One region of the Pseudanabaena minima str. Chao 2107 genome, then DNA from elsewhere that is predicted to be linked to it. Evidence: riboswitches for the same ligand, from Rfam matches in the RefSeq annotation. Region 1 holds a riboswitch; the other holds the start of a gene.
The links. A riboswitch is a leader RNA that binds a small molecule or an ion and turns the genes downstream of it on or off. The one in region 1 is predicted to bind cobalamin.

Region 2: linked by a shared signal. The riboswitch ahead of ABM313_RS11685 (HupE/UreJ family protein) and the one ahead of ABM313_RS19050 (hypothetical protein) in region 1 are both predicted to bind cobalamin.

Annotation. Positions count from the first base shown of each region.
Region 1 is NZ_CP159508.1:4,186,383-4,191,418, forward strand. Features, by position in the region: gene ABM313_RS19040 (glutathione S-transferase family protein) at 1-379, shown strand, start outside; gene ABM313_RS19045 (class I SAM-dependent methyltransferase) at 582-1,430, opposite strand; gene ABM313_RS19050 (hypothetical protein) at 1,728-2,177, opposite strand; cobalamin riboswitch at 2,205-2,352, opposite strand; gene ABM313_RS19055 (P-loop NTPase fold protein) at 2,537-3,829, shown strand; gene ABM313_RS19060 (WD40 repeat domain-containing protein) at 3,841-5,036, shown strand, end outside.
Region 2 is NZ_CP159508.1:2,579,591-2,584,626, reverse strand. Features, by position in the region: gene glyQ (glycine--tRNA ligase subunit alpha) at 1-909, opposite strand, end outside; gene cbiE (precorrin-6y C5,15-methyltransferase (decarboxylating) subunit CbiE) at 1,113-2,330, opposite strand; cobalamin riboswitch at 2,441-2,632, shown strand; gene ABM313_RS11685 (HupE/UreJ family protein) at 2,656-3,330, shown strand; gene cobW (cobalamin biosynthesis protein CobW) at 3,463-4,503, shown strand; gene cobG (precorrin-3B synthase) at 4,619-5,036, shown strand, end outside.

The DNA.
Region 1 (5,036 bases):
GATTGAGTTTGGTTCCAATCTACTAGCCAAAATTGCGGGTTTCTATGCGGCTAAGGATCAAGAAACCTTTGAAGCAAAACGTTTAGATTTAATTGCAAATTTAGAACTGTTGGAAGCACAACTGAATGCAGCACCATACTTTGCTGGTGAAAAGTTTTCGCTAATTGATGCGGTCTATGCACCGATCTTTCGCTATTTCGTCGCCTTTGATCGCTATCAAAATTTTGGCTTTAGCGATCGCACTCCTAGGGTTAATGCATGGCGCAAATCTCTATTACAAAGACTATCAGTTCAGCAAGCTGTTGCTGAAAATTACTACGAATTACTGGATGAGTTTCTCAGAAAGCGAAATAGCTTTTTAGCAGAATTGATTAAATAAATGATGTTACGTGGAACGCAGATTATAAATCTCTTGCTGCTAGGGAAGCAGGGCAACCACGGAGGGATTGCCCCTACCTAAATAATTTAGATTTTGTAGGGGCTGTGCCCCCGTGCCAACCCTAGACTTCCGACATGACAGAAATTCCTTCCACGCAACATCAGTAAATAATAGTCGGGCGCAAAGCGCCCATCACTATCAACTAGATCTTTTGCCAAAGCTGGATTTCATAGCACAGATGCTTATGGAAAAGGGATGATGCTTGGAGCCCTTCAGTAATCAATTTCTTGATTGACTTACCAAAAAAGTAGCGCAGAACTTTATAAATCGGTGGCACGGCGATCGCGATTAAATTGCCGATATACTTCATCGTGGAAACTCCAAAGGTTTGGAAACTTTGCACACAAATATCTAGAGTCGGGGCGATATGTGCAGAAATATCATCAGTCTTGACCAACTTAAAACCAGCCTTCTCCATTGATCTATGCAAATCAGCATTAATCAGACAGTTGGAAAACATCCCTTCTTTATATTCAGGATCTTTCCGCAACATATCTGCTAACAGTACATAACTACCAGATTTCGTCACCGCCGCCGAACCTTCGGCAATCATTTCTGGCGACATATATTGAGTGCTTTCACTAAATAGAATGAGGTCATAGGTAAGCTGTGAAGAGTACTTCGCAGGATCTTGTACAAATTCTTGGAAGGTATCGACATGGAATAAAGCTTTGCCTTTGGTGCGTTCTAAGAAATTTGCTTGTTGCAGTGGGTCGGGAGCTAGACCTTCAACTTGCAAACCCTTCTCAATCATCGCCACAGCATTATCGCCATTGCCACAACCGACATCTAAAACGGTATGAATATCGGTTGGGAGAAAAGATAGAAGATGTGTTGCATAGGCTTCTTGAGCGACACGCAGCTTAGTGACAGTCAACTCATCAGTAGGTGAAGGAATTGGTTCCCAATAGCCATAGTGAAGATAGGAAGAACCTGTCAGATCTCGGTAGTACTGAAGTGCAGCGTTTTGGTAGCGAATTACATTGTTCATAGATTAGTTAATATAGCAGTTTTCATATTATGAATCTGGAGCTTAATACTTAATAAAGAACGCATTTTTTGTAAAAGCTGCTTAGCTGCCCTCACAAAAAGCGGTTCTTTAATTCCTGATGTTACGTGGAACTCAGATGATGAATTTCTTGCTGCTAGCGTAACAGCGCTGGCACGGGGGGCTTGCACCTACTACAATAATTTATATTCTGTAGTGGCAATCCCCCGTGCCAGCCCTAGACTTATATGATCTCAGGAATTCTATCCACGGAACACCAGCAATTACAGCTTTTTGCGCTCATTTAATATGGGTTTCTAGGCAAGGTTGAAACTCTTCCCAACGGCGGCTGACTTGCTCGTAACAGTCAGGGGGGAATATTTTCAGGTTTTGGAAGAGATTAATTTCGAGATGCTGCTCCATTTTCATCAGTAGAACCACCTCTTTGTCTGGAGCATAATTCCCAACCGCTTGCACAAGCACAGTAATTAATTCTTGATCGAGAGAAAAAGTTTGAATTGAAGAGATTAATTCTTGTTCAGCAATAAATTGGGATTGGAATTGGGTGACTTCTAAACCTGTGTTACTGGGCGCGATCGCACTGCGATCAATATCACAAACTACGACTCCGCGACCATGTTGCAAAAATCCTTGCCATGCCGCATAGCCAATCATCATTAGGTTTGCGTGAATAAAGCTTTTTTGCCAATAGCCAAAATTGCCTTGCCAGTCGCTATCTTTTAACTTCATCTATTACCTCGTAGATGTAGATTTATGGATTTGAAATGAGCTTCGGTGGGCGTTCTGACTTTTTCTGTTGCTGAACAGAAAATCACAGTTGCGGGACAGCGTTGGACTTACACCAATCTTTCCCCATTACTTTTAGTGACTGCTCCTCACTAAAACCGAAAGCTGAAGTCAAAGTATAACATCTATGGCGAAACGAGAGGCTTCGGCTTCGCTCAGCCAGCGATCAACGCTGGCTGAGCGAAGCGATGCACTGAGCTTGCCGAAGTGTCGAAGCCTATGATTTAGGACTGCCATAGACAGGTTACATCCGCTATATTAGGATAGGCAGCACTTGATATGGCTCATCCTAAAATCCGACTATGGATCTTGAACTTTCGCGATTTTATAAGGCTTGCAATCCCACGCATCCCCTCGACTCTAGTAACGAAGAGGATCGCAGCTATTATGTTGACCTCTCAACGGTGCGGGGTGAAAAGTTAATTGAAAGTCTGTCCCGTAAGATTGTGCGAATTTCGCCCGATGAGTCCACCTGTCAGCTATTTACAGGACATATTGGCTGTGGCAAATCGACGGAGCTTTTGCGGCTGAAGCATGAGTTGACCGAGAAAAAATTTCATGTAGCTTATTTTGAATGCGATCGCCAGTTGGAACTAAGTGATGTTGATGCCAGTGATATTTTGTTAGCGATCGCAGGTCAACTCAGCAAAGGGTTGGAACAGGAGGGCATTAATATCATCCCCGAATATTTCAAAAAATTATTTGGCGAACTGAAGGATATTTTGCAAACGAAGCTCGATTTGAGCGCAAACTTTAGGCTGTCAGTGGGGATTGCTGAGATTACAGCCCAAGCCAAGAACAGCCCGTCATTGCGCCGGCAAATGCGCGAACGGTTGGAATCCCGCACTAATAGCATTATTACTTCCATTAATAAGGAGTTACTAGCGCCTGCTAAGGAGAGACTGCAAGCTGCTGGCAAGAAAGGCTTAGTCGTGATTGTGGATAACCTCGATCGCATTGAAAATCGCATCGATCTTAAAGAGCAGTCCAAGGCAGGATATTTGTTTGTTGAACGGGGCGATCAGTTGCGAGGGTTGGATTGCCATGTGGTTTATACAGTGCCGTTGTTGTTAACTTTTTCCAATGATGCAGCGATCGTGACCAGTCGATTTGGAACGGATATTAAGACTTTGCCGATGGTTCCTGCGCGATTGGCAGATGGCAGTGAGTGTGAGGCAGGAATGGCGCTACTCAGACAGATTGTAATGGCGAGAGCATTTCCAAAGGTTAATTCTGTACAACGCATTAGTGATGAGTTTGTAAACAAAGTATTCGATAGTCCCAAAACTCTCGATCGCCTATGTCAAGCTAGTGGTGGTCATGTTCGCAATTTATTTCGATTGCTGTATGGTTGCCTAGAGCAGGATGATCCGCCGATTACCGCCAAATTAGTGGAGAGCATCATCGCTAAGGAACGGAATAAAATGGTAAAGACAATCACTGATGATGAATGGGATTTGATTAAGAAGGTACAACAGGATAAACGGGTGCGTGGTGAGGCGGAATATCAAACCCTAATCAAGAGTCAGTTTGTGTTTGAGTATGAGTATCAAGGTAATAGTTGGTTTGACCGAAATCCGATTTTGGATGATTAGAGGCAAATTCTATGAGCGATCGCACCGAAATAATTGCAGAGAATAATCGCGATGCCTTGCGTCGATTGACGAGAATTGTGACGCGATCGCAAGGGTTTTCATTGTCGATCGCTTTGTGTAATTATCGGGTTTTGCAAAAGCGGGTTTTGCAGGACTTGCGATCGCAACTTGGTGAGAATGGTTTACCTGAAACTGCAATCGCGATACTTGAACTGAAACCTGACGCGAAGACTTTACTTGCGCCGATTCAGGAATTGATGGGAGAAGTGCATCAATTGCCCATTGAGCAGAAGCCCAAGGTATTAATGGTTTTGGGGTTGTATGCGGTTACGGAAATCGAAGCGGTTTTGAAGTCGGCAAATCGAGTACGAGAAGAATTTGCGAATTGTTTGGAATTTCCGATGGTGCTGTGGCTGAATGATCGCACTCAGGATATTTTGACCCGTGAGGCGAGTGATTTGGCGAACTGGACTACGGCAGGGGCGATCGAGTTTCAGCTTGAGGCGATGGAATTAAAGGAACTGGTGCAAGATTCAATCAGAGCTACGTTCGATCGTTATTTGCAATCTCAAGGTTTGGGCGATTGGGATGCAAGTTTGCAACAGTTTGAACTAATTACGGCGATCGCAGATTTAGAGGCTCAAGCCATTGAGATTAGTGACGAAATTAGCGCAGGTTTAGATTTTGCTTTTGGCTGTATGGCGATGACTGAGGGAGAAATTGGGAAGGCAAAAGCCTTATTTGAGAGGAGTTTAGCCTTTTGGCGACAATCGGGGGATCAGCTTAAACAGGCAGTATGTCTATTGCAATTGGGATTAGGCGATCGCAGTTTGGCGATGCGTGAGCGCTATCAGAAACAGCCTTTTTATGCAACTTCTCAGCAGTATTTAGCTGAAAGTATGGATATTTTGCGGAACCTGCAACGAGGGGAATTGATGGCTTTGTATATCAATTTCTTGACTGCAACATGGGAGGAGTTATTAGCCCTCACCCCTAGCCCCTCTCCCATGGGGAGAGGGGAACAAGAAACTAATTTGATTTCTCCTCTCCCAGAGGAACAGGGAACTCAAGCTTTATCTCTGCCCCCCTCTCTCTCTGGGAGAGGGTTTGGGGGTGAGGACTTAGAATCTCTCGTCAATGAAGCCTTATCTCTCCATCAAATCTATCCCAATCTCCTCCGTGAATCCCACGATCGCGGGATTCTTGC
Region 2 (5,036 bases), 1.6 Mb from region 1:
TGAGACTGCTAACTCAGCACCTAAAGGAAATCCTAATGCTTCCCTTTGGGCGTAATAAAGTTTGGCAACTTGGCGAGCTAAATTACGAATACGTCCGATATAGCGCACCCGCTCAGTCACCGAAATTACACCTCTCGCATCCAGCAAGTTAAAGGAATGCGAACATTTCAACACGTAGTCAAAGGCTGGTAAAACTAGTTCAGATTCTAATAAATGTCCTGCCTCCTTTTCGTATTGCAAAAACAATTGGAACAGTAAGTCAGAATCCTGTGGCTTGCCGCCAAAGTTACCGAAGTTGTAGCCGCTATGCTCGACTTCACCTTGGTGATGCACCTGTCCATACTTAATGTCGCCTAGCGTTGGATGCGATCGCCACACAATGTCGTATACCGAGTCCACCCCTTGCAAGTACATAACTAGACGCTCTAGCCCATAGGTGATTTCCGCAGAAACGGGACGACAGTCTAAGCCGCCAACCTGCTGAAAATAAGTAAACTGGGTGACTTCCATTCCATCTAGCCACACTTCCCAACCGACACCCCACGCACCGAGGGTCGGTGATTCCCAATCATCTTCAACAAAACGTACATCATGATCGGCGGGATCAATGCCCAAATGTTTGAGGCTATTGAGATATAGATCCAGCACATCATCGGGTGATGGCTTGAGAATTACCTGAAATTGATAGTAATGTTGTAAGCGATTCGGATTTTGTCCATAGCGCCCATCGGTGGGACGACGGCATGGCTCGACATAGGCGACGCTCCAAGGCTCAGGACCGATCGCTCTCAAGAAAGTATGTGGACTCATTGTGCCAGCACCTTTCTCGGTGTCGTAGGGTTGAGCAATCAGACATCCGCGATCGCTCCAATATTTTTGCAACGCCAAAATAACCGACTGAAAATCCATGCTGTACAGGGCAATAACACTAGTGTTTTTTATCCTATCAGCGATCGCACCGTAAATCTTCCCAACCCTAATCAATAAATTACTGAAAGTGTTGCAAAGTAACACTTTCAGTAATTTATTGGTTTGCTTGACTAAAAAATTATCAACCTAAAGAGTATTAAGGCAGCGTTTTGCGCCGCCTCAATACTCTTTATAAAATTTGGTCAGGTCTTAATTATTTCCCATTGAGTAACAGGACGCATCGGTTTCCAGCCTAGAAAAGAACCGATCGCCTCGGCACGACTAATCGAGATTTGCGTAAGCGTACCGCCATATTTCTGTTGCCATTGAAATAATTTTTGTTCTCCCTCAAGGGTAACCACGTTAGCAACTAAGCGTCCATGCGATCGCAAATTTTGCCAGCAAGTCTCGAATAAATCTGGAACAGTCGCACCACCACCGATAAAGATCGCGTCAGGGGTGGGTAAACCCTGCAAAACTTCGGGAGCTTTGCCTTCGATAATTTTGAGGTTAGGAGTACCGAGAGCGATCGCATTTTCAGCGATGAAGTGGGTACGGGACTTTTCGATGGCGATCGCTTGACAACGAGGATGACTTCGCATCCATTCAATGCCAATGGAACCGCAACCAGCACCCACATCCCAAAGTAATTCGCCAGCATTGGGTGCAAGGGTAGATAGGGTAATTGCTCTGACCTCGCGTTTAGTTAATTGTCCATCATGACAAAAAGCATCATCGGGAAGTCCTACCATCCGCGATAGAATTTTCGCTTCAGGATTGGGAATACATTCCACAGCGATCGCATTGAGATCGGCAAATTCAGGAAAGCTTTGAAATTGATTGGCAACAGTAGAAATAATCCGTTCTTTATTTCCGTTGAGATGTTCTAAGACCGTAATTTTGCTATTGCTAAAATTGCGACCGCACAAAATCTTTGCCACAATCTGCGGTGTTTCTTTTCCCGAACTCAGAATTAACAGTTTAGCATTTGGATAAATATAAGACTGGAAAAGTGAAGCTGGACGACCGCATAGGCTCAGGGTTTCTACTTCATTCAATGACCATCCTAATCGCGCACAAATCAAGCTAAAAGTAGAAAGTGAGGGAATAATTGCAATTTCTTCAATGGGAATTCTCTTTAATAAAGTTGTGCCAATCCCAAACCAAAGGGGATCGCCACTAGCTAGGACACATACCGATTTACCACGCAAATTAATAATTTGCTGAATGGTTGACTCAATCGGCGATGCCCAAACTATGCGTGATCGCTGATCTTCTGGCAATTCTGGCAACACCGCTAAATGGCGATCACCGCCCACTAAAATTTCAGCAGTATCAATTAGCGATCGGGCTGCTGAGCTTAATACCTCTAAACTATCCTCACCTATACCAATAATCTTTAGCCATTTTTCACTGGTCATCGACAAAATTTATAAATCTATTAAGTATTTTTTCGCAAGGCAGTCAAATTATTGTAAAGTCAAAGACTGTTCTAGTTTTAACGGGGAACAGCCGTTAACAGATGTAATTGTTTCTATGACTCGATTCTAAGCTTCGTAGCCCAAAATTCTTTTCAAAGATACAAAATGCAAATGGGGAAAGTTTGGTGAAAGTCCAACGCTGTACCGCAACTGTAAAGGATACCTCAGTAATATCGTTTTCCGAAGGAAAACGATATTACTATTCCCAAAGTCAGGATGCCCGCTAGAGCTAGTTTAATTTGTCCATATCTGCGAGTTACAGAGTATGAATTTATCTAAGATTTTCGCTTCAGTTCAATCTAAAGCATTAGCGATCGCCTTTGCTTTTAGTCTCTTAGTATTTGCTAGCCCTGCATCAGCACATCATGCCATGGGTGGCGGAATGCCCAGCAATTTTTTTGAAGGCTTTATGTCAGGCTTGGCACACCCAGTGATTGGTGTTGATCACCTTGCCTTTATTGTTGCTGTCGGTTTGTTTGCAGCGCTTAAGCCTCAAGGTGTTTTTATTCCTTTATCCTTTGTTTTGTCGGCAATGCTTGGCACGGGAATTCACTTGCTAGGTGTATCTCTGCCAGTAGTTGAACTCATTGTTTCAGCATCGATTTTGCTATTTGGGATTTTGATGGCAATGAAGAATAGTCCTAACTTGCTCGTCATGGTTGCTCTGTCGGCAGTAGCGGGACTATTTCATGGTTATGCCTACGGTGAAGCGATCTTCGGAGCACAAACTACCGCTTTAGTGGCTTATTTAGTAGGCTTTACCACGATTCAATTAGTGATTTCGAGTGTAGCTTTCTTTGTTGGTCAGAAAGTCCTCAAGGGTGACTTTTCTCAAGTATCGCCTAGCCTCAAGTCAGCAGGTTTAGTAATTTGTGGATTCGGTGCAGCATTTTTCGCATCTAATCTTTCTTCTCTGATTCTCCCAGTGCCAAAGGGTTAAATCATTTTTCAAATTAGAGGCAATTCATGAATTGCCTCTAATTTGATTTTTCTAGCAATAACCGATGGCTTCGACTTCGCTCAGCCATCGGTTATCAGCAATATGGGCTTTTAAAGTTTTTTAGAGAAAATTATGGCAGCGAAAATACCTGTAACTGTTATTACTGGCTTTTTGGGCAGTGGTAAAACTACGCTCATTCGGGAGCAGTTACAAAATAACCAAGGTCGGCGGATTGCCGTACTGGTGAATGAATTTGGTGAGATCGGCATTGATGGAGACTTACTGCGTTCTTGTCGTGTTTGCGATGAAGATGGCACAGAGGTTACGCCCAATATTGTGGAATTAACCAATGGCTGTCTTTGCTGCACGGTGCAAGAGGAATTTTTGCCAACGATGCAAGAGTTGTTAAAAAGACGCGATCGCATTGATTGCATTCTCATCGAAACCTCTGGTTTAGCCTTACCTAAACCCTTAATTCAAGCCTTCCGTTGGCAAGAGATTCGCAATGGCGCGACGGTTGACGGTGTGATTGCTGTAGTTGATTGCGAGGCAGTGGCTAGTGGCAAATTGGTAGGCGATCTTGATGCGCTCAATGCTCAGCGTCAAGAAGATCCTAATCTCGATCATGAAACTCCCATTGAAGAATTGTTTGAAGATCAGTTAGCCTGTGCGGATTTGGTCTTATTGACAAAAACGGATTTAGTGGATGTTGAAGCTCAAAACAGAGTCCATTCATGGCTTAAGCAAGAATTGCGCGATGGCGTTAAAGTGATCGCTTGCGATGAAGGCAAAATTAGTTCGGAGATTCTATTGGGCTTTAATGCGGCGGTTGAGGATAATCTCGATGCGCGTCCGAGTCATCATGATCATGAAGAAGAACATGAGCATGATGATGATATCAATTCGATTAATATCGTGACCGATCGCGCCTTTGATCCGACTCAGTTATTAACATCGCTAAAACAAGCGATCGCCGATCAGGAAATCTATCGCATTAAGGGCTTTGTAAATGTCCCAAACAAGCCGATGCGAATGGTGTTACAAGGCGTAGGCGATCGCCTTGAGACTTCCTATGATCGTCTATGGGCTAGTGATGAAACTCGCCAAACCCGTTTGGTATTTATCGGTCAGGCTTTAGAGCGATCGCAAATTGAAGCAGCTTTAAGGCTCTAATTTATTACTAAACAATCCTCAGATCTCCGACTTTTTCTACGTATGCAATGATTATCTTTGCTTACGTAGAAAAAGTCGGAGATCTTATACCTCTACATTTTTTCTGAAATAAAAATTGCAATCTACTACAGCTATTTGTCCCAGTCTATTTAATGCCACCACCGCTCAAGATGGCATTCTTTCGCGTATCCGTTTACCTGCGGGATTAATTACTTCTACGCAATGCGAAGTTCTCACAGAGGTCGTTAATAAATTTGGTAATGGTGAAATCCAAATTACTAATCGCGCTAATCTGCAAATCCGCACCAGTCAGGCTCTAACCGAGGAAGCACTTCTAGATCTGCAAGATTATGGACTTGCTTCTAGTAACGAAAGCACTGATGGCTTGCGGAATATGATGGCTAGTCCTAGTGCGGGGATCGATGCTCACGCCACAATCAATACAATTCCATTAGTTAAAGCATGGAATTTCTATTTATTACAACATCCTGAATTAGCCATCCTCTCGAATAAATTTAGTATTTGCTTTGATG